Regions from separate parts of the Evansella sp. AB-rgal1 genome, predicted to be linked through region 1. Evidence: riboswitches for the same ligand, from Rfam matches in the RefSeq annotation. Region 1 holds a riboswitch; each other region holds the start of a gene.
The links. A riboswitch is a leader RNA that binds a small molecule or an ion and turns the genes downstream of it on or off. The one in region 1 is predicted to bind S-adenosylmethionine.
Positions count from the first base shown of each region.

Region 2: it holds a riboswitch for S-adenosylmethionine, as region 1 does, so the genes downstream of both, ACERII_RS21185 (O-acetylhomoserine aminocarboxypropyltransferase/cysteine synthase family protein) here and ACERII_RS11430 (sulfate permease) in region 1, are expected to answer to the same signal.
Region 3: it holds a riboswitch for S-adenosylmethionine, as region 1 does, so the genes downstream of both, metK (methionine adenosyltransferase) here and ACERII_RS11430 (sulfate permease) in region 1, are expected to answer to the same signal.

Region 1 is NZ_JBGUAU010000011.1:163,765-171,258, forward strand. Features, by position in the region: gene rhaA (L-rhamnose isomerase) at 1-69, shown strand, start outside; gene rhaD (rhamnulose-1-phosphate aldolase) at 466-1,290, shown strand; SAM riboswitch class I at 1,596-1,706, shown strand; gene ACERII_RS11430 (sulfate permease) at 1,850-2,929, shown strand; gene ACERII_RS11435 (phosphoadenylyl-sulfate reductase) at 2,933-3,655, shown strand; gene sat (sulfate adenylyltransferase) at 3,674-4,813, shown strand; gene cysC (adenylyl-sulfate kinase) at 4,813-5,412, shown strand; gene ACERII_RS11450 (anthranilate phosphoribosyltransferase) at 5,605-6,651, shown strand; gene cysK (cysteine synthase A) at 6,737-7,494, shown strand, end outside.
Region 2 is NZ_JBGUAU010000032.1:1,065-8,558, reverse strand. Features, by position in the region: gene secY (preprotein translocase subunit SecY) at 1-345, opposite strand, end outside; gene ACERII_RS21190 (homoserine dehydrogenase) at 811-2,097, opposite strand; gene ACERII_RS21185 (O-acetylhomoserine aminocarboxypropyltransferase/cysteine synthase family protein) at 2,158-3,471, opposite strand; SAM riboswitch class I at 3,648-3,763, opposite strand; gene ACERII_RS21180 (hypothetical protein) at 3,988-4,173, opposite strand; gene ACERII_RS21175 (alpha/beta-type small acid-soluble spore protein) at 4,231-4,419, shown strand; gene ACERII_RS21170 (hypothetical protein) at 4,613-4,945, shown strand; gene ACERII_RS21165 (hypothetical protein) at 4,968-5,096, shown strand; gene ACERII_RS21160 (alpha/beta-type small acid-soluble spore protein) at 5,149-5,403, opposite strand; gene ACERII_RS21155 (YozQ family protein) at 5,425-5,655, opposite strand; gene ACERII_RS21150 (LTA synthase family protein) at 5,940-7,494, shown strand, end outside.
Region 3 is NZ_JBGUAU010000021.1:73,074-80,567, forward strand. Features, by position in the region: gene ACERII_RS17470 (alpha/beta fold hydrolase) at 1-617, opposite strand, end outside; gene ACERII_RS17475 (gamma carbonic anhydrase) at 1,029-1,541, shown strand; gene metK (methionine adenosyltransferase) at 1,598-2,806, opposite strand; SAM riboswitch class I at 2,983-3,104, opposite strand; gene pckA (phosphoenolpyruvate carboxykinase (ATP)) at 3,438-5,024, shown strand; gene ACERII_RS17490 (alpha/beta hydrolase family protein) at 5,224-6,015, opposite strand; gene ACERII_RS17495 (ABC transporter substrate-binding protein) at 6,145-7,143, shown strand; gene ACERII_RS17500 (ABC transporter ATP-binding protein) at 7,256-7,494, shown strand, end outside.

The DNA of each region.
Region 1 (7,494 bases):
GTTCCTGTAAAAGAATCTTGGTTAGAAGAAGTGAAAAAGTATGAGCAAGAAGTATTGCTAAAAAGATAATATGTAATTTCCAGAACACTCTTCCTTTTGTTAGGGAGGGTGTTCTTTTTTCCTCATAAAAAATTTTAGGGAAGCCGAAAGCAAAAGACTTTTCTCATGCGAAGGAAAATTTATGTAGTTATATATAAACAGACAAAACAAACATAAACGGACATAAACTATCGTAAACGCTTACAAAAAACCTTTAAATATGACGGAAATATGTCAAAACAAAAATAAACAAAAATAATAAGTTGGATTTATGTTGACTATTGCTTGGCGTAGCTATAAAATAAAGTTATAAAATGTGAAGTGTTGAACAATCTTTGGACCTGTATTTAAAATCACACATTAGAAATAAGGGAGAGATGAAACGTGATTAATGATAAAAGACTACAACAAACGTTACAAGAGATTATGGATGAGAAAGTAATTCAAGCTCCGTTTGTTCAAGAAATGATGGATGCTACTTATAACATGTGGAGAATGGGTTGGGATGAGCGGAATGGTGGAAATATTAGTTACCTATTAACAGAAGAGGAAGTATCATCTTACTTAGATATTACTCGCGTATTACGTAACTTGCCTTTAAATTTCCCGGTTCCAGAGCTTTCAAATAAGTACTTTATCGTGACTGGATCAGGAAAATACTTTAAAAATGTAAAAGGGAATCCTGAAGACTGCTTAGGAATTCTTCGTGTTAGTGAATTGGGAGACAGTATAGATATCCTTTGGGGTTTAAAAAATGGCGGTAACCCTACAAGCGAGCTTCCGTCTCACTTTATGAGTCATATTGCTAGATTAAAAGTAGATAAAAATCACCGTGTCATTATGCACAACCACGCTACGAATGTTCTTGCTATGACATTCACTCATGAGCTTGAAGAAAAAAGCTTTACAAAGACATTATGGCAAATGTGTACGGAATGTGTTGTTGTTTTTCCAGATGGAGTGGCGTTATTACCATGGATGGTTCCTGGAACGGACTTGATTGGGGAGAAAACAGCGGAGAAAATGATTGATTATCGTGTAGTTATCTGGCCACAGCACGGTATATTTGGAGCTGGAACTACGATGGATGAAACTTTCGGATTAATTGAAACGGTAGAGAAAGCAGCACAAATTTATACAATCATTCATTCTCATCAAGGTGGAGTAAAACAGGTGATTACGGATAAAGATTTAATAGCTTTAGCTTCCGCTTTTGGAGTAACACCTAGAGAAGGTATTTTACAAGGGTAAATAATAATATAAAAAACAAAGCTACCTATTCTAAAATAGGTAGCTTTGTTTCATTAAAAGGAGGAGATAGTTCTCTTATCTCGTGAGCTTTATGATAAGGAGGGGAGTGAAGATTTGTGTTGATTGATTATGACGAGGGAATGTTGTTCGAAAAAAAAGAATATTTAGTAAAAATTTCATTGACGTAAAAACCGATAGGAATTATAATGAATGAAATTGAATGTTCAAGAAATGAAATTATACTAAACAGTAATTTAAAAAAAATTATAAAAAAAGAACAAAACAGTAAAATTTACATATAGTAACTCTTATCCAGAGAAGAGGAGGGGGTTTACCCCAATGATGCATCATCAAGCATTGATTCTTTTAAATACCTGTTACATCCAGCAGAGTTTGAAGTAACTGATAGATAAGGGGTTTGACATCCGTCTTAAACAACTTGTCAACTTCCTGTATGGAAGGACAATTTTTATTATCTTAATTCCGAGTATTTTGATAAGAATTACAAGAATAGTAGACTTACATAGTTTTAACCAACAAAGAAGGTGGGTGTATCAACGTGTTAATTTACTTAGCAATCGCAATCGCTTTATTTTTCGCAATGAACATCGGAGCAAGTGGTGCGGCAGCAACTATGGGGCCAGTATACGGAAGTGGAGCAATTAAGAATAAAAAACTAGCATTAAGTTTAGTAGGTTTAGGAGCATTTTTAGGTGCTGTCATTGGAAGTGGTGAGGTTGTTAAGACTATTGGGGGAGGAATTATTCCTACCAGCATTTTAACAGTTGAGATAGTACTTGTAATCTTAATAGGCGCTACACTTACTTTGTTTATAGCAAATGTTATTGGAATACCTCTTTCTACTAGTGAAGTAACCATCGGTTCGATTGTAGGAGTGGGAATTGCCTTTCAAGCGCTTTATGTCAATAACGTTATATATATCATATCGTTTTGGCTCATCATCCCATTCGCAGCATTTCTTATAGCATTTGTTGCAGGAAAAGTAATAATCATTATGGAAAAACGATGGCCCCAACTGAAAGGGGAAGGGAAATGGAGAAAATGGCTTGTATTCCTGTTAATCCTAACTGGGTTTCTAGAGGCATTTTCAGCTGGTATGAATAATGTGGCAAACGCAATCGGTCCTCTTATTGGTGCTGGCATTATGCATGAAACTCGAGGTATTTACCTAGGTGCAATTTTTCTTGCAATAGGAGCTATCCTACTTGGAGGAAGAGTTCTTGAGACAAATGGGAAGAAAATTACATCACTTTCCATGCTTCAAGGTACAGCAGTGTCAGGAACAGGAGCATCATTAGTGATTGCAGCTTCCATATTTGGAATACCGGTGCCGTTAACCCAAGCAACAACGTCAGCCATTGTAGGTGTTGGTACAGCTGAAAATGGATTTCAGTTATGGCAAAAAACAGTGATTAAGAAAATTATTAAGGTGTGGATCGTCTCGCCAGTGATGTCATTGGTAGTTTCCTATAGTTTAATTCATCTGGTTTTACATCCAAACCCATACATTATTGTGATTGTTATCAGCATTTTTGTTACTACGTTTGGATCCATTAGCCTTTATCAATCAATTAAAGAGGAAAGACGATCTGTACATGATCAAGGAGGGGGAATTTAAGTCATGGGAATTGAGACACAACAATTATCCTATGAAACAACGAAAGACTTTGTCTATAGCCAAACCAATGATTTATTGGCGAAAAAGGATTCCATAGGAGTGTTGAAATGGGCATACGCAACGTTTAAGGATGACTTAACCTATGCATGTAGCTTCGGAGCAGAAGCAATTGTTCTACTAGATTTAATTAGCAAAGTAAAGCCGAATGCGAGGGTTGTATTTCTTGATACCCATTTACATTTTCAAGAGACCTATGAGCTAATTGGAAAAATAAAGAATAAATACCCTAAGTTAATTATTGAGTATGCCCAGACAGAGGTCACATTAGAACAACAGGCAGAGCAATATGGAAAAAAACTGTGGGAAGTAGATCCAGATCTTTGCTGCAAGATACGAAAGAACATTCCGTTAGAAAAAGCACTTCATGGAAGTAAGGCGTGGTTAACAGGTCTTAGGAGAGAACAGTCACCAACGAGAGCTAATACGCAATTTGTTAACAAAGATAATAAATTTCAATCCATTAAAATCTGTCCTCTTATTCATTGGACGTGGGATGAAGTTTGGCAATATATTAAGCTTTTTGAACTTCCTTATAATGAGCTTCACGATCAAGGTTACCCAAGTATCGGCTGTAGTAAATGTACGTTTCCTGTAAAAGAAGGAGAAGATTTGCGTGCAGGACGTTGGGCTGGTAAGGAAAAAACAGAATGTGGATTACACAAATAATAGAGAGGAAGTGCGATAATGACACTTAGTACACCACATGGAGGTATATTAGTAAATCGGTTTCATGAAGATGTTGATGTGAGAGAAATTGAACATACAGTAGAGCTAGATAAAATGGCGTTGTCTGATTTAGAGTTACTTGCAAATGGAGCATATAGTCCGCTAACTGGATTTATGGGGAAGCAAGATTACGAGAGTGTAGTTACAAACATGAGATTAGCTGATGGAAATGTGTGGAGTATCCCTATTACACTACCAGTTTCTCCAATCGTTTCCTCTACGCTAATAATCGGAGAAAAAGTGAAATTAACGTATGATGATGTGGTTTATGGTGTATTGGAATTACAAGAAATTTTTGAACCGAATAAAGATGTAGAAGCAGCAAAGGTTTATCAAACAACGGATGTAGCTCATCCAGGTGTAAAGAAATTATATGAAAGAGGTTCCGTGTATTTAGCAGGACCAATTACATTAATAAAGGTTCCACAAAAAAGTCAATTTGAATCCTTTTACTTAACACCAAATCAAACAAGAAGAGAGTTTGAAGCTCGTGGATGGAAAACAGTAGTAGGATTTCAAACGAGAAATCCTGTTCATCGTGCTCATGAATATATTCAAAAATCAGCACTTGAAATCGTAGACGGATTATTCTTAAATCCGTTAGTTGGTGAGACAAAATCAGATGACATTCCTGCAGATGTGCGAATGGAGAGCTATCAAGTATTATTGAAAAACTATTATCCAGAGGACCGAGTTTTCCTGGCAGTGTTTCCAGCTGCAATGAGATATGCAGGACCAAGAGAAGCTATCTTCCATGCAATGGTAAGAAAAAATTACGGTTGCACTCATTTTATCGTTGGTAGAGATCATGCAGGTGTTGGTGATTACTATGGAACCTATGATGCTCAATTAATTTTCCAAAACTTCACTTCGAAAGAGTTGGGAATCACACCGTTGTTTTTTGAACATAGCTTCTTCTGTAAAAAATGTGGTGGTATGACTTCTACGAAGACTTGTCCACATAGTAAAGAAGATCGAATCATTTTATCAGGTACAAAGGTGAGAGAAATGCTTCGAAGTGGGGAGACACCTCCTCCAGAATTTAGTAGATATGAGGTTGTCCAAGTTCTAATTCGTGGAATGAAGGTGACTGTATAATGCAAAAAGCAGCGAATATACACTGGCATACTACAGCTATCACAAAAGAAGATCGTCAAAAACTAAATGACCATAAAAGTGTTGTAATTTGGTTCACAGGTTTATCTGGTTCAGGGAAATCAACGTTAGCAAACGCAGTGGAAAGACGTTTATATGATCTTGGTAAAAGGAGTTATGTTTTAGATGGAGACAATATTCGTCACGGACTAAATCGTGATCTTGGATTCAGTCCAGATGATCGCAAAGAAAATATACGACGAATCGGGGAAGTGTCGAAACTGTTTGTTGATGGAGGATCAATCGTGTTAACCGCGTTTATATCTCCTTACAAAGAAGATCGGCAAGTAGTTAGGGAGTTACTCCAACCAGACGAATTTCTTGAGGTTTTTGTAAAATGTTCAATAAATGAGTGTGAGAACAGAGATCCAAAAGGACTATATAAAAAAGCAAGAAATGGTGAGATTAAAGAATTCACTGGCATTAGTGCACCTTATGAGGAACCTAGTAATCCTGATTTAGTTGTAGAGACTGATAAACTCACTATTGAAGAATGTGTAGAAAAAGTTATAGAAAAACTAAAAAAATATTTTATTATTTAGTGATTTACTGATAGAATAGAGTTAAGATTATAGTATTCCGATAAGTAAGGTAAGAATAAAGTTTTCCCATCAAAAAATAAAGGGTTTCACCTAATTATGGAAGAACTTAATTTTGTAATAGGTAAAAAAACAGAAGACAACTTAGAATAAGCTTTTCATTACAATGAAGGATGCACACAAAGGGTGATCTAAATGAAGTTATGGTTAAAGGAAGTAGCAAGAGGGAAAAAAGGAGCAAAAGATTTAACGTATGAACTTGCTTTGGAAGCGGCAAAAGATTTCATTAGTGGAGATGCAACGGATGCACAAATTGGTGCATTTTTAGTCGCTCAAAGACTAAAACAAGAGTCTATCGATGAAGTACTCGCTTTCGTTAAATCATACAGAGAGGTTGCTCAACTTATACCAAATAAAATTGGGGAGCAAAAGCAATTTATTGACTTAGCTGGACCATATAGTGGGCGTAATACGTTTGCTGTTACTATTCCCGCTGCACTACTTTTTGCAGAAAGAGGAATTCCAGTATATTTACACAGCAGTGATTCCCTACCTCCGCGCTATGGTTCTTCCTTAATGAGTATCTTAGGTGAACTAGGTGTATCCACTGAGATTTCGAATGAGGATATAGGAAAATCAATAGAAACAATCCAAATTGGATTCGCTTGGACAGAAAAGCTCTGTCCACCACTTGCTAATCTTCGTCATATAAGAGAAGAGATTGGTGTAAGGTCTTTCTTTAATGTAATGGAAAAAGTACTGAATTTAGCAAACGCAAATCATTTAATGATAGGTGTATTTCATAAAACAGTTGTAGAGCTTCATGCTGCCCTCATCCGAAATATGGGTTATGAGAAGGGTTTTATTGTGCAAGGAGCAGAAGGGTCAGAAGATTTGCCAATTCATCGTAGAAGTTTTATTTATGAAGTCACAAAGGATAATATGGAATCTTTTCTAATTGACCCTAATGAATATGGATTAAAGCTATCCAAGGATGAAGAAAAAGAGAACCTTTCTCTTCAGAAACAAGCAAACGTTATTCGCCGTTTATTAGAAGGAGAGGAATCAGACGATTTACAATATCATCGAAATCAACTCTTATTTAATGTAGGTGTCCGATACTTCCTTTTTGGAATTGAAAAATCAATTGATGATGGTATCAAAGTTGCGGATATGCAGTTAAAGCAACAGCGAGGAGCAATCCATCTAGAGAAATGGATAACTTTAAAAAAAGAGAATTGATGGAAAAGTAGCGTCAAGGTTTTATGTTATTGGCAGCAATGATCTAATTATATACATGAATGAATAAATTAGGAGGATGAAAAGTATGAGTGAAGTTTTAAACAGACCAAAAATTGCTAAGAATTTAACAGAATTAATAGGTAGAACACCTCTTTTACGATTAAATGAAATTAGTGACGAGACAGGTGCAGAAGTTCTAGGGAAACTAGAATTCTTTAACCCGCTTGGAAGTGTAAAAGATCGTATTGGTAATGCAATGATTGCGGCAGCAGAAGCAGACGGTTTAATTAAAGAAGGTACACAAATTATAGAACCTACAAGTGGTAACACAGGGATTGCATTAGCATTCGTATGTGCAGCGAAAGGGTACGATTTAACTTTAGTAATGCCTGAAACAATGAGTATTGAGCGACGTAAATTATTAAAAGCACTAGGAGCAAAACTAGTACTAACAGAAGGACCTAAGGGAATGAAAGGTGCCATTGCAAAAGCAACGGAATTAGTGGCTGAGACTCCAAATGCATTTATGCCACAACAATTTGCTAACCCAGCTAATCCTGAAGTACATCGTCAAACTACTGCAGAAGAAATTTGGGCTGACACGGATGGAAATGTTGATTTCTTAATTAGTGGTATCGGAACAGGTGGAACAATTACTGGTGTTACAGAAGTATTAAAAAAACGCAATCCGAACTTTAAAGCAATTGCTGTTGAACCAACGGATTCTCCAGTACTAAGTGGAGGAAATCCTGGACCACACAAAATTCAAGGTATCGGACCTGGTTTTGTTCCAGACATATTAAATACAGAAGTATATGACGAAGTAGTTCAAGTTTCAAATGA
Region 2 (7,494 bases), on a different contig from region 1:
TCCGTAACGTGTTACTTGAGCTAGTTTCTTTCTTCCAGGCTCGCCTTCTTTTGCCCATTCAGCAAATTTAGGAACTACATCTAAACGTAAAAGTTGCACAATAATGGATGCAGTAATATAAGGCATAATACCTGTTGCAAATATAGAGAAATTCTCTAGGGCTCCCCCACCAAATGTATTGATAAATCCAAACGCTGCAAGACCCTCAAAATCAAGTCGGCTTGCGTCTACCCCTGGTGCTGGTATATGTGCACCAATCCGGAACACGACCAACATTAATAATGTGAAAATAATCTTGTTGCGCAGGTCTCCCACGCGAAAAATATTGCGGATTGTACTAAACATCTGCAGCACCTCTACCTTTTTTTGTATGAATAGAAATAAACTATTAATTTCATTTCTAATAGAATATCATAAAATCTTGTAAAATTTTGATTTTTTTTTGAAATTACAAAAATAGTAATAATTTACTAATCTGAAAGTAATCACTATGTTACTACTAACAAAATTTTTTGTTACATTGTAATTCTACTTTTCCTAGTTTCTTCAAATAGAATACACTTAAGTTATAATTTTGTAAACGCTTAATTATTAGGTTATCCTAAAAATACTTATTTGTGTGTTAGAGAAGTAAAAAAACAAATCGGTTCAACTCCATTGTTAATTTGTCTCGTAAACCCTGTTTCAAGACAAATTCCTACTAGCAAGGCCCAATTATATCTAGTGATAGTAACTACTAGGACTAAGGATGAAACCAACCAACTAAGAATAAAGGCAATGTGTCCACTTTGTGAAACATTGCCTTAGAGGTTAGATAGCTTTTTCTTTAAAATAATATTTTTCAACACTATCATTTTTCCCAAGTAATACTGGATATACTTGTATTTCTAATTCATTACATAGTGTTTTTATACGTTCTAACTTAGTAGAGCCTGAAGTTACGAGTGCTCCATATTTTTTCCCCAACTGAACAACTGACTTAATTACATCAAAGCCCATCGTTGTTAAATGATTCGACAAACCATTAGGAGCAGTTAGAAAAAACAAATTAGGTTTCTCCTGAAATGAGCTATCACTATCTTCAAACCCATCTTTCAGAAATTGAATTCCCTTTGGAAGAGAGGGTTCGTTTCTTTCTGAAAGAAAATTAACTACATCCTCCACAACGGCACTCGATGTAGGATACTTCCCAGCTCCTGGCCCCTGTAACGTCACTGGACCAACGATACTTCCTTCTATATATATACCGTTATTTACATCCTCTACACTATATAAAGGGTGACCTTCAAAAACGAGGGTTGGCTGAATAGAAGCACGTACACAATTTTCAACTTTTTGAAGTGAAGCAACATGTTTTATTCTCGCTTTTAAATTCTCAGCTAATGATATATCGATTGCATCTACTTCTCTTATCCCTACTGGTTTTTCAGAGTTCCACACAGGAGAACAGCCAAATATCCACTGACTTAGTATGCACGTTTTGTAGTATGCATCCCAGCCGTCTACATCTTTATCTGGAATTGCTTCTGCATAACCATTCTCCTGTGCTTCTGCAAGAGCTACTTCAAAACTCGATGCTTCTTCTCTCATTTTGGTTAAAATAAAGTTAGAGGTACCATTTAATATTCCTTCTAGTTTTTGGATACTATTAGTTTTTAATGTATGTCGTAATGTATTTAATAAAGGTATCCCACCAGCTACGGCAGCTTCATATAACAATTGACAATCATTCTCTTTTGCAAGTTTATGAAGCTCTTCCCCGTGCTTGGCGATTAGTTCTTTATTAGCAGAGATTACCGAGATACTTTTCTCCAATAGTTTAGTTACATACGGATAAGCAGTACTTGCGTCAGGTGTAGCCTCTACTACTACATCAAGATTTGATTCATCTAATATATCTGAAAAAGAATGAGTAATTTTTGTAATACTCGATACGTTACGCATTCTAAGTTGATCTTTTACAAGAACAAAGGGGATTGTTATTGGTCGCCCTAATATTGCTGCTATTTTTTCTGATTTCTTCAATAGTGTTTGATACACTCCTTCTCCCACTGTTCCAAAACCAATGATTGCTAATTTATATACTGGATGACTCATTGAATCAAACCCCTTTTCTTGTTATGACTTACAAGCTGTTTTTAAGTACCAAACATGCACTTATTTTGCTAATGCCTTCCCTGTTGCCTTTTCTAACGCTTGATCTAAATCTTTTAATAAATCGTCTACATTTTCAATTCCAACAGATAAACGGACCATATCTTCTGTTACCCCTGTTGCTACTAACTCTTCCCCTGACAATTGTTGATGTGTTGTTGTTGCAGGGTGAATAATTAAACTTTTTGCATCTCCCACATTTGCAAGATGCGACCATAAGGCAACATTATCGATGAGCTTGCGACCTGCATCTTTTCCACCTTTAATTCCGAAAATAACGATAGAACCGTATCCACCTTTTAATAACTGAGAAGCATGTTTATGGGAAGGGTGAGATTCTAAACCTGGATAAGAAACCCAAGCAACGGCAGGGTGTTCTTCTAATTTTTTCGCAAGAGCAAGTGCATTATCGTTGTGTCTCTGCACACGTAAATGAAGTGTTTCTAAGCCTTGGAGTAATTGGAACGCGTTATAAGGACTTAGACAAGCTCCGAAATCACGTAACAATTGAACTCGGAACTTGATTGCAAACGCTGCTTCTCCAACATCTTTTGCATATGTTATTCCGTTGTAGCTTCTGTCTGGTTCTGTAAAACTAGGGTATTTCTCAGAGTTCCAATCAAACTTCCCTCCATCTACCACAACTCCTCCGATAGAAGTTCCATGGCCACCAATCCACTTTGTCGCAGAGTGAATAACAATATCCGCGCCATGTGCAATTGGTTTTACCGTATAGGGAGTTCCAAACGTATTATCGATAATAAGTGGAAGACCAGCATCATGCGCAACATTTGCTACTCCAGCAATATCTAGAACTTGTAGGCTTGGATTTCCAATTGTTTCTGCAAAAATTGCTTTTGTATTCTCATTTATTGCTTCTTTGAAGTTTTCCGGATTACTCGCGTCTACAAAATGAACAGTAATTCCATATCTAGGTAATGTTGTGGAGAAAAGATTATATGTACCACCATATAGGTTTGTTGCGGCAACAATTTCATCTCCAGCACCAGCAATATTTAAAATAGATAGAGCAATGGCAGACATACCTGACGAAGTAGCAACTGCGGCAACCCCTTCTTCAAGTAATGCGATTCTTTTTTCAAAAACATCTACAGTTGGATTCATGATTCGACTGTAAATATTCCCTTGCTCTTTAAGACCAAACAGATTCTCAGCATGTTCTGTGTCGCGGAAAACATAAGAAGTTGTCTGATAAATGGGAACTGCTCTCGAACCCGTTGTTGGGTCTGGCTCCTGACCTCCGTGTAATAATTGTGTTTCCACACTATAACCTTCAAAATTTTGTTCTTTACTCATCATTCATTCCTCCATTTATATTTTTTTGATTTCTCCATTTCCTAAAAACATTCTTTATGTAAGAAGATCTTGTCTATAAGTGCTTAATGACAAACATCTTTATTTAGTTACTTTAGCCCCATTTACGAAAAAAACCTTTCTCTTTATAAGAGAAAGGGTAGATGCTTATATCCTTTCTCTCATCTTTCAAAACCAACTAGTTTTGTAGGAATTAGCACCTTCTGAAGCTTTAATAACCTTCAGTGGTTGCTGGGTTTCATCGGGCCTGTCCCTCCACCTCTCTTGATAAGAGTAAAATCTTCTATGTAATTTTTAATTTGTTATATAATTTACCAATTATTTCGAATACTACCACTTTTGAAAATGATCGTCAATAGTTTTACATGAAAATTCCCGAATTTTAAAATAGGCTCTGTTAAACGTTGATGTTGGTTGAAGTGCCATGTATTAGATTTATTTCTATACAAACGTCTTTTTTCACTCATCCTCTTCTAAAATAACTGCGAACGTCTTATATTAAAGACTATGTAGGTTTTCAACAAGTCTCTGACCTTCAGGAAAATCAACATTGTACATAGCAACACTTTCTTTAACATAACCAATGTAATAAAGAATTTTATAACTTACTACAAATGCGCTCATATCAAGCATTATAGCTTCAAAGAAGATAGTGGGAAAATATTGCCATGCTTCGTTTTGCATATGATTTCTCTCTGCAACCATACTAGTAGTAACCTAAAACAAAGCGAGGTGATACAGATGGCACAAAACAACAATAGCAATCAACTTCTAGTACCAGGAGTACAACAAGCATTGGATCAAATGAAGTATGAGATTGCCCAAGAATTTGGTGTAAATCTTGGTGCCGATGCGACTTCTCGCGCTAATGGTTCTGTAGGTGGGGAGATCACAAAGCGTCTTGTACAACAAGCTGAACAACAATTTTAATTAGAAAACATCATATTTGGATAAGCGCGTAGATTTTATTCTACGCGCTTTTTTTTGGTGAAGATAAGCCAAAATGCATACTTTGCGTAACAGGTTAACTCTCCACTGAAGGTAACCGCTATTTTCCACCTTTTATTTAGAGTTTCATTCGTATATAATTTGTTTATCATCAAATAGAAGGGTCGGAGAATACGTGTTAAGGAAAACCATAGTAACTCTTATACTTATTGTACTAACAAGCTTTTCCATCACTATTCCGTCCACTTATGCTGCATCTGATAAATACATAACTAAGATCGCAATAGATCATGAAACAATGGAGATAGCTAAGACACTAACGGATCTCGATGAAATAAAAAAGATCTATATCAACTACCCCATTTTGTTTACAGAAGCAGAAGAAAACATTAATGCTATATTATTCATTTATACTGATTACATTGCTAAACAAAAGTTAAAGTATATAGTCTTCTCCATCTATAACAAAGTTGATTTAGTACTCTCATCCTCCCAAATACTTCAATAACAAATTACTAGGAGGATAAAAAATGAAAGTAAATAAGAATGACGATCTATTTGTTAAAGAAGCACTTCGTGGACTTACTTTTGGTCTACTGATGATGGTGATAGTGTTTTTTATAATACACTTCGGCTTAGGAATTAAAGCATTTGAATAAGAAACAGCCCAAAGGTAGTTCACCTTTGGGCTGTTTCTTTTTTCACACAAATTTATTGTCTTTTATTCAACTGCTGTTCGGCCATTTTTACCATTTCACGAACCATGTTTCCACCAATACTTCCGCCTATTTTCCCTGCATCTTTTGCCCTTATTTCTCCATTATAACCCTTTTTTAGAGGTATTCCCTGTTCCTTTGCTACCTCATACTTTGCATTTTCTGGACTCATAGAGTTGGTCACTTGTGCTTTAAGACGATCTAGCCCTTCACGAGCTTCAGGAATCAATATTTTATTTCTTCTTGCCATGATACCCCCTCCAAATTTCCGTTATTCATCAAAACCTTTTCTTTTAATCTTTTCTCCTGCATCACTTTTCAACTCTCCATTTTTGTCTACTTGATCGATGGAGCCATCGATTGTTCCTTCCATATATGCGTCAGAAACTTGTTCGTGGGTAATTGCTAATCCTTTTTCTGTCTCATCATTACTTTGGTAATTCGCGGGTTCATAAGATTTTTCAGCAATTTTTTCTGATTTCTTATCTGTTTTCTTGTTCATACAATCGCCTCCTATCAGTTCTTATGATTCGCTAAAAGAACAAATTTATGATATAAAAGAGAATATCTTTTTAAAAACCACAAAATGATTCAGATCTCTTCAAACTCCCCTTATTTTTAAGAAATTTATTAAAAATTATCTTCTTTATTAAAATTCCGTTAAAACAATCTCTAATTTATTGTAAAATATGAATCTTTTATTGCGTAATTCAGTACATTTGCTTTAAAATGATACAATGATATTTCCATTTTAATGGATAAGTCATAGGAAGAGAGGTTACTCTTGTGAAAACTTTCATCAAGACCCATTCATTCATGGTATTCTGCTTTGTATTACTTTGGTTTAAAACATTTATCGTATCTACTCTAACTTTTGATATAAATATAAATCAATTCATAGAAGCAATTATCTTTGCAATAAATCCTTTGTTGTTTCTGTTCATTATTTTCAGTATAGGTCTCTTTTTTAATAAAAAATTTCAGTGGAAGTATTTTATGTTTGTTACCCTCACATTATCCATTGTCTTATATTCCAATGTTGTTTACTTTAGAGAATTTAGTGATATTATCACATTACCCATGCTGTTAATGAGCTCCAATATGGGGGATTTAACCACTAGCATTTTCGCATTGATTCAATGGTATGACATTTTTTACTTTATCGATATATTTGTACTCCTATACTTTATTTGGAAAAAACCATTCCCACTGTCCGTATCGAAAATTTCTTTCCAAAAGTCAAAAGCAATTGCTACATTAGTGGTAATTATCGCTACAATAGGTATTTATCAATTCACTTCAGTAGATAAAGCGCATGCTTTTAACCGAAATCAACTTATTCAAACAATGGGTTTATACAATTTTTATGTGTATGACGCATTCGTTCATACACAAACAAGTACGCAAAATGTTTTTTCAGAAAAAGATGATTGGACATCTATTACAGATTATCTTGAGTCCACAGAAATTCCTTCTAGCTTAGAAATGTATGGAGTAGCGAAGGATATGAACGTTATTGTGGTCTCCGTTGAATCCCTTGAGAGCTTTGTTATTGAGGAAACACTTCATGGGGAAGAGATTACACCATTTTTAAACGAGCTAATCGAAGAAAGCTATTACTTCGATAACTTTTATTATCAAACAGGGCAGGGGAAAACTTCTGATGCAGAGTTTTTGGTTAATAATTCTTTGTACCCATTAGGTAGAGGTGCTGTTTTCCTAACTCATGATGATAATGAATATCGTGCATTACCAGAGACTTTATCTAGTCGTGGATATAGCACATCTGTTTTTCACGCCAATGACATTACCTTCTATAATCGAAACGTCATGTATCCGAATATAGGTTATGAAGATATTTATTCATTTAGCGATTATAAAATTTCCATGAGTAACTCAGTAGGATGGGGCATGAAAGATATCGACTTTGTTGAACAATCCATGGATTTCATTACAGAATTATCAGAACCATTTTACAGTACAATGATAACGTTGACGAATCATTTCCCATATCATCTAGAGGAAGAAGATATGATGATACAGCCTTTTGATTCTGAAAGTAATATTGTAAATAATTACTTTCCTACTGTTCGTTACACAGATGAAGCTATAAGAGTGCTAGTTGAACAATTAAAAGAAAAAGACTTATACGACAATACAATGTTAGTTATTTACGGAGATCATTACGGTATCGCGAATAGTCATTATCCAGAGCTCGAGAAGTTTCTTGACAAAGAAATAACACTTCATGAAGCAATAAAACTAAATCGCGTTCCTCTTATCATTCACATTCCAGGTCATAAAGGAAAAATAATGGACACTATTTCTGGTCAAATTGATG
Region 3 (7,494 bases), on a different contig from region 1:
TTTCCTCCTTGAGTCACAAGTAGCGGAATGTCTGGAAAGTCTCCTACACGATTGTGGGCATTTTTCATCGCTTTTACAAGTTCTCTATACCAACGAACACTTACATGTTTAATTAATCGGTTGTCACCTAAATCGCGTTTCCTCATCACCTCATCCCTAGTTCCAGAACCTGGAGCAAGCCCAGATGGAAATCGAAGACTTGGAGATACTACATTTAATGTTTTCGTTAGAGCTTTTTTTGAAAAACCAGGATCATTCACTAATCCTAAACATGGGGAAGATAATACCACAACATTAGGTAATTCTTCCTCGTCCATGGTGAGAAGTGTGTTGATAGAAATTAAGCCCCCCATACTATGTCCGAGTAAAATGATAGGTAAATCGTACTTCCTTGCCTCTTTAAGCCAGGTATTTACTACTGTAATATAATCTTGAAAGGAGGTGATATGACCTCTAGGTCCTTCCGTTGTTCCTTGTCCAGGTAAATCCCCCATTATCACATGATAGTTTAATTGGTTTAACTTCTTAATCACCCACTTATACCGAACATGATATTCACCTGCACCATGCACAATAACAAAAACACCTTTTGGTTTCGTTGCTTCCCACTTCCACATATATATACCTCCCCGTATATTACTTTCTTTACTTACTATATTCTAATTTTTTACATATACTAGTCAAGTGACATCATAATGACATTTCTAAATCAATTTTTTATAGGCTACCCTGAAAATATTGGTATCGTACTATGTAGTAATACTAACTTTGTTGGTTTGTATCCATTCGCTCCAGCCTGCTCACTTTTCTGTGGGGAGTTGTCGAGCCACCTCACGACTTCGTCGCTACAGTGTCTCGTTAAATTCCGCTCATTCATATATAGTTGTGAGTACTAACCAACTTCTAGTCAGCGTATTTTCATCCTTCATGGTGCAATTTTCAGTAGCCTTCCAGGCAAGTGGAAAAAATCAAGCATTGTCCTTTAACGTAGCCTTTTGATAAAATGTGAAAAAAGGAGGATTCAAATAATGATATACCCTTATAAAGATAAACACCCAGAAATAGATGAGTCTGCTTTTATTGCGGACGGAGTAGTGATAACCGGAGATGTTTCTATCGGTGAAAAATCAAGTGTTTGGTTTAATACTGTAATTCGTGGAGATGTAGCACCTACACTCATTGGCAAGCATGTAAATATACAGGATAATTCTGTGTTGCATCAAAGTCCCAATGCACCATTAGTACTAGAAGACGGTGTTACGATTGGCCATCAATGTATATTACATAGTTGTGTTGTAAAAAAACATGCTCTTGTGGGAATGGGATCAACTATTTTAGATGGTGCAGAAATTGGTGAAAACGCATTTATCGGGGCCGGTAGTTTAGTTTCACCGGGCAAGAAAATCCCCCCGAGAACATTAGCGTTTGGTAGACCAGCGAAAGTAGTTAGAAAGCTAACAGATAAAGATATAATGGAAATGGATCGTATTCGAAGAGAGTATGTTGAAAAAGGACAGTATTATAAAACTTTACAAAAATAGTTGTATTTATTATGACAGGAAAAGGGAGTATCTATGGATACTCCCTTTTTCATTACTTATTTTGAAGCCCTTAACGCTTGTTCTTTTAGAGTTGCTGCTTTATCTGTTTTTTCCCACGGAACATCTAAGTCCGTTCGTCCGAAATGCCCATATGCTGCCGTTTGTTTATATATTGGACGGCGAAGGTCCAACATTTTAATGATTCCTGCAGGACGTAAATCAAAGTTATCTCGCACTACATCAACCAAGATTTCTTCGGAAACTGCCCCTGTTCCAAACGTATCAATGGAAATAGACACAGGCTGTGCTACACCAATAGCATAAGCTAATTGTACTTCACAACGATCCGCAAGACCAGCGGCCACTATATTTTTCGCAACATATCGTGCTGCATATGCTGCTGAACGGTCTACTTTTGTAGGATCCTTCCCTGAGAAAGCTCCTCCACCATGGCGAGCATATCCACCATAAGTATCAACGATGATTTTTCTTCCTGTTAATCCAGCATCTCCTTGGGGCCCACCAATAACAAAACGCCCAGTAGGATTGATAAAATATTTAGTGTTTTCATCAATTAATTCAGCTGGCACAATTGGTTTGATTACATGCTCTTTTAAATCAGCTACAATTTGATCATTTGTCACTTCTGGATGATGCTGTGTTGAAATAACAATTGTATCAATTCTTTTTGGTTGATTATTTTCATCATATTCAACCGTTACTTGTGTTTTTCCATCAGGTCGTAAATAACCAATCGTTTCTTTTTTCCTCACTTCACTTAAACGACGAGAAAGTTGATGTGATAATGAAATTGGAAGAGGCATTAGCTCCGGTGTTTGGTTATCAGCGTAACCAAACATTAAACCTTGGTCCCCAGCACCAATTGCTTCAATTTCGTTATCACTCATTTGTCCTTCACGAGCTTCCAATGCTCTATCAACACCTTGAGCAATATCAGGTGATTGCTCATCAATCGATGTTAATACAGCACAAGTTTCATAGTCGAAACCATATTTTGCTCTTGTGTAACCAATTCCTTTTATTGTTTCACGAACAATCTTTGGAATATCTACATATGTGCTTGTACTTATTTCACCCGCGACTAAAACAAGGCCTGTATTTACAGATGTCTCACAAGCTACACGAGCGTTCGGATCTTTGGTTAATATTTCATCTAAAATGGCATCAGAAATTTGATCACAAATTTTATCTGGATGCCCTTCTGTTACTGACTCAGAAGTAAATAAACGACGTTTTTCTGCCACAGTACGTACCTCCTTATTTCTTTTCCCATTTAGGATATGTTTATTGAAGCGACGGTACTCGTTTCCCAGCAGAATGGTACTAATCGATAATCAGACTTCACCAATTTTTATTATAAAAACAAGCAATAAAAAAGCCTTTTCCAAGTGAGGAAAAGGTAATCCCATTCGCCTTTCTCCTCTTATCGCTCAAGACATATTTGTATATATGTCTTGCAGGTTAGCACCGTTCACCTTTTTTTCGTAGGTGATGGTTGCTGGGCTTCTTCGGGCCTGTCCCTCCGCCATCTCGGAATAAGAGTATCCATCCATTCGCAAAAAGAATAACTGATTTCCTATGAACTGTCAACCAATATTATCCTATATGGCTCGGCAAGCAATCTTCTCATACATATATTTCAAATGTATTTTCTATTAAATGATTACGAAATTTTCCCTTCATACTTATCTTTAGTTTGTAATTAGATGGATAATTCATTCAGGTAAAATTATACAAAGAAAAAACGAAAAAAACTATGATAAAACAGTTACAAACCTCCAACAATTAGTATATACTAATTTTATATTAACGTTATACTAATTAAAGTTTAATATCTTATATAAGATATTCAGTGTAACTAGAAGGGGTGAAAAAATGAGTACAGTACAATTTGAACTGGAATTAGAACGCTTATTGCAAAGAAGTGATAAAGTTTTCTATGATTTGCCTGTTGCTCAATTAGTTGAAAGGGCACTAGTAAGAAAGGAAGGGATTCTAACTTCTAGTGGAGCATTTCAAGCTACAACCGGACAATATACTGGTCGTTCACCAAAAGACAAATTTATCGTCCATGAACGTTCCATACAAAAAAATATTGAATGGGGAAAAGTAAACCAACCAATATCCTCTGCTCATTTTGAGCGTCTATATTCTAAAGTGTTACACTATTTGAGTAAAAAAGGAGAATTATTTGTCCGCCACGGATATGTAGGTGCAGATAAAAAAAACAATGTTTCCCTTAGAATTATCAATGAACTAGCATGGCATAATTTATTTGCTAGACAATTATTCATCAGACCTTCCGAAGAGGAATTATCAACGTTTCTCCCTGAGTTTACTATCATTTCTGCACCTGGTTTTAGTGCAGACCCAGTACATGATGGAACAAATTCTGAAGCTTTTGTTATTATTTCTTTTGAAAAGAAAACAGTTTTAATTGGTGGAACAGAGTATGCAGGAGAAATGAAGAAATCCATATTCTCTGTTATGAATTATCTATTACCTGATCAAAACGTTCTTCCAATGCATTGTTCAGCCAATGTTGGAGAAGAAGGAGATGTGGCACTATTCTTTGGTTTATCTGGAACTGGTAAAACAACACTTTCTGCCGACCCTTATCGAAATTTAATTGGTGATGATGAACACGGTTGGTCCACAACTGGTGTGTTCAATATCGAGGGTGGTTGTTATGCAAAATGCATCAACTTATCACCAGAAAAGGAACCACAAATCTATAGGGCATTGCGGTTTGGTTCAGTATTGGAAAATGTAGTAGTGGATGAGAAAACAAGGGAAGCAAATTATGGTAACACTTTTTATACAGAAAATACTCGTGCAGCTTATCCCATTGAGTCCATTCCCAATGCTATAAATCCAAGTATTTCTGGTCATCCTAGCACTATTATTTTTCTTACTGCAGATGCATTTGGAGTGCTTCCTCCGATTAGTAAATTAACGAAGGAACAGGCGATGTACCACTTTTTATCGGGATATACAAGTAAGTTAGCTGGAACAGAGCGGGGTGTTACAAAACCAGAAGCTACCTTTTCCACATGTTTTGGTGCACCATTTCTTCCTCTTCCTCCATATCGATATGCGAGTATGTTAGGTCAGAAAATATCAGAGCATAATGTGGATGTTTTTCTTGTTAACACCGGATGGTCTGGTGGCCCTTATGGAGTGGGGAAAAGAATGGATTTAGCCTATACTAGAGCAATGGTTCGAGCTGCTTTACAAGGAGAATTAAATACGGTTGAAACTACAAGGGACCCAGTGTTTGGACTTCATATTCCTGCACATTGTCCTGGTGTTCCTGATGAATTATTACAGCCTATGAAAACATGGAAAAATAAAGAGGATTATAAGGAAAAAGCCCTGCTCCTTGCACAAAAATTTCAAACTAACTTTGAACAATTCTACTCTGTATCTCTTGCTGTGAAAAATTCTGGACCGAATATATAAATAAGAAAAGCGCAATGCGCCCTCTCAGGACCGAAATGCAAATGTTCTGGACAATAAAAAGTGCTTTTTACTTTTTAATCGGCCAGGTTATTTGACACGAGGTCCTGGCGCATGGAGCTAGACACCTTTCTAAGTTCAAAAAAATTTTATAAATTCTTATCCTTTAATAAAATGGTAGGCATCCCCAGTGCCTACCACTTTATCCTTTGCTCCTTTTTTCCACCTTTCTCAGCCAGGCAGTTACCTCCCTTGTAATAGCTAACTGCTCTTTCACTAACAATGTGTGACCTACCCCATCGAATAACCAACTTTCTACATCCTTCTTTTCTTCATTTAATTTATTTTCCAATAAGATGGCATGTTGTAAACCTACACTTTTATCATCTTTTCCGTGAACTATTAAGATAGGACAATTCATACTTTCTGTATACATAATTGGTGATCGTTCTAAGTACGCTTCTATGTTTTTTTCCGGTGATCCACCTGTAACTTTTCTTAACATTTTACGTAAGTCCGGTCGCTCTTCATAAGTGAAAGCTAAATCTGACACTCCCCCCCAGGTTACCATTGACGTTGCTTTTCTCTCCTTACAAACAAACGCTGCCATCATACCTCCTCGAGAAAAACCAACAACATGGATATACTTCGTTACATTTCCCCTGCTGTACAACACATCGTATGCAGCTATGGCATCTACTCGGTCTTCCCCTCCAAAATCCTCCGTACCTTCCCCGCCTAAGTTACCGCGATAAAATGGTGCAAATACAACGAAACCTTCTGAAGCATATTGAGTAATTCGCGATATTCGAACCATCCCAACATGACGGATTCCTCCACGTAAGTATAAAAGCCCAGAATAATTCCCTTTTTTCACAGGTTCCAACAGGTATCCTTTAACTTTTAACTCCCCTGATTTGTATGTAACGATAGAAAGTTTTAAGTCTTCACTAGGGGAAGGGATTACTGTTTCATCAAGTATTAAATCATCCATGAATACGCACCTTTCCGTTTATGACTACATTTAAAATAACATTTTTTCTGTTCTGAATCACATTTTATGATCTTTCTTCATAATTTATCACATCAGCGTATACCTATTCTTTTCAGGAGGGAAACAAAAATGAAATTGGTGAAATACGGGTTATTAATTTTTATTTTATTAACAACTGCGTTTTTAGCTGCGTGTAGTTCAGATAATGATGATTTAACAGAAGTTAGAGTAGGGGAGGTTACTAGATCAATATTTTATGCCCCACAATACGTAGCGTTATCCCAAGGTTTCTTTGAAGATGAAGGTCTTGATGTAGATTTGACGACTACATGGGGTGGAGATACGACAATGACGACACTCCTATCGGATGGAATTGATATTGCTCTTGTTGGGGCAGAAACATCCATTTATGTATATGCTCAAGAGGCAAATGATCCCGCGATTAACTTCGCCCAACTAACACAAACGGATGGAACATTCCTTGTATCACGAGAACCTGTTGAGAACTTTGAGTGGGATGACTTAAAAGGAAGTACATTTCTTGGTCAACGTGCTGGTGGTATGCCGCAAATGGTTGGTGAGTTTGTGTTAAAGCAACATGGAATTGATCCCCATAATGAGCTTGAATTAATTCAAAATATCGACTTTGGGAATATTCCTTCTGCCTTTGCATCAGGTACGGGAGATTACGTTCAGCTATTTGAACCACAAGCAACTCAATTTGAGGAAGATGGAATTGGTTATATCGTAGACTCCTTTGGAACTCAATCAGGTAACATTCCATATACTGTGTATATGGCAAAAGCAAGTTATTTAGATAAAAACTCAGAGACAATTGAAAAATTCACAAGAGCACTATATCGTGCACAACAATGGGTGCAAGAACAACCGGCAGACGTTGTAGCGAAAGCTATTGTGGATTATTTTGAGGATACTTCTTTAGAAACAATTGAGCAAGTTGTAGAACGCTACCGTGATCAAGGATCTTATGCTGAAGCACCATTATTGCAAGAAGAAGCATGGTATTTACTTCAGGAAATCATGGAAGAAGCTGGAGAGTTACCAATGGAAGTTCCATATAGTGATTTGGTTGATACTGATGTTTCAACAAAAATTATGAATGAATAAATAAACTGACTGTTGCCTACTTGCCCACTATGAAGGGATCATAGTGGGCGGGCAACGTCTAGGAACATTCAATATGAGTCAGAAGAAATTCTGATTCAGTTAGGAGGTTACAATGGCTTTTTTACAGCTAGATAAAGTGGATAAAACCTTTTTTTCAAAGGATACTTTTTCAGAAGCTATTAAAGATATTTCTTTTTCCGTGGAAGAAGGAGAATTTGTCTCACTAATAGGGCCAAGTGGATGTGGGAAAACCACCCTCCTATCATTAATTTCTGGGCTAATCTTACCCACACGAGGGTCAGTCCAGTTAGATGGGAAGGAAATTAAAAAGCCTACCCCTGAAACGGGTTA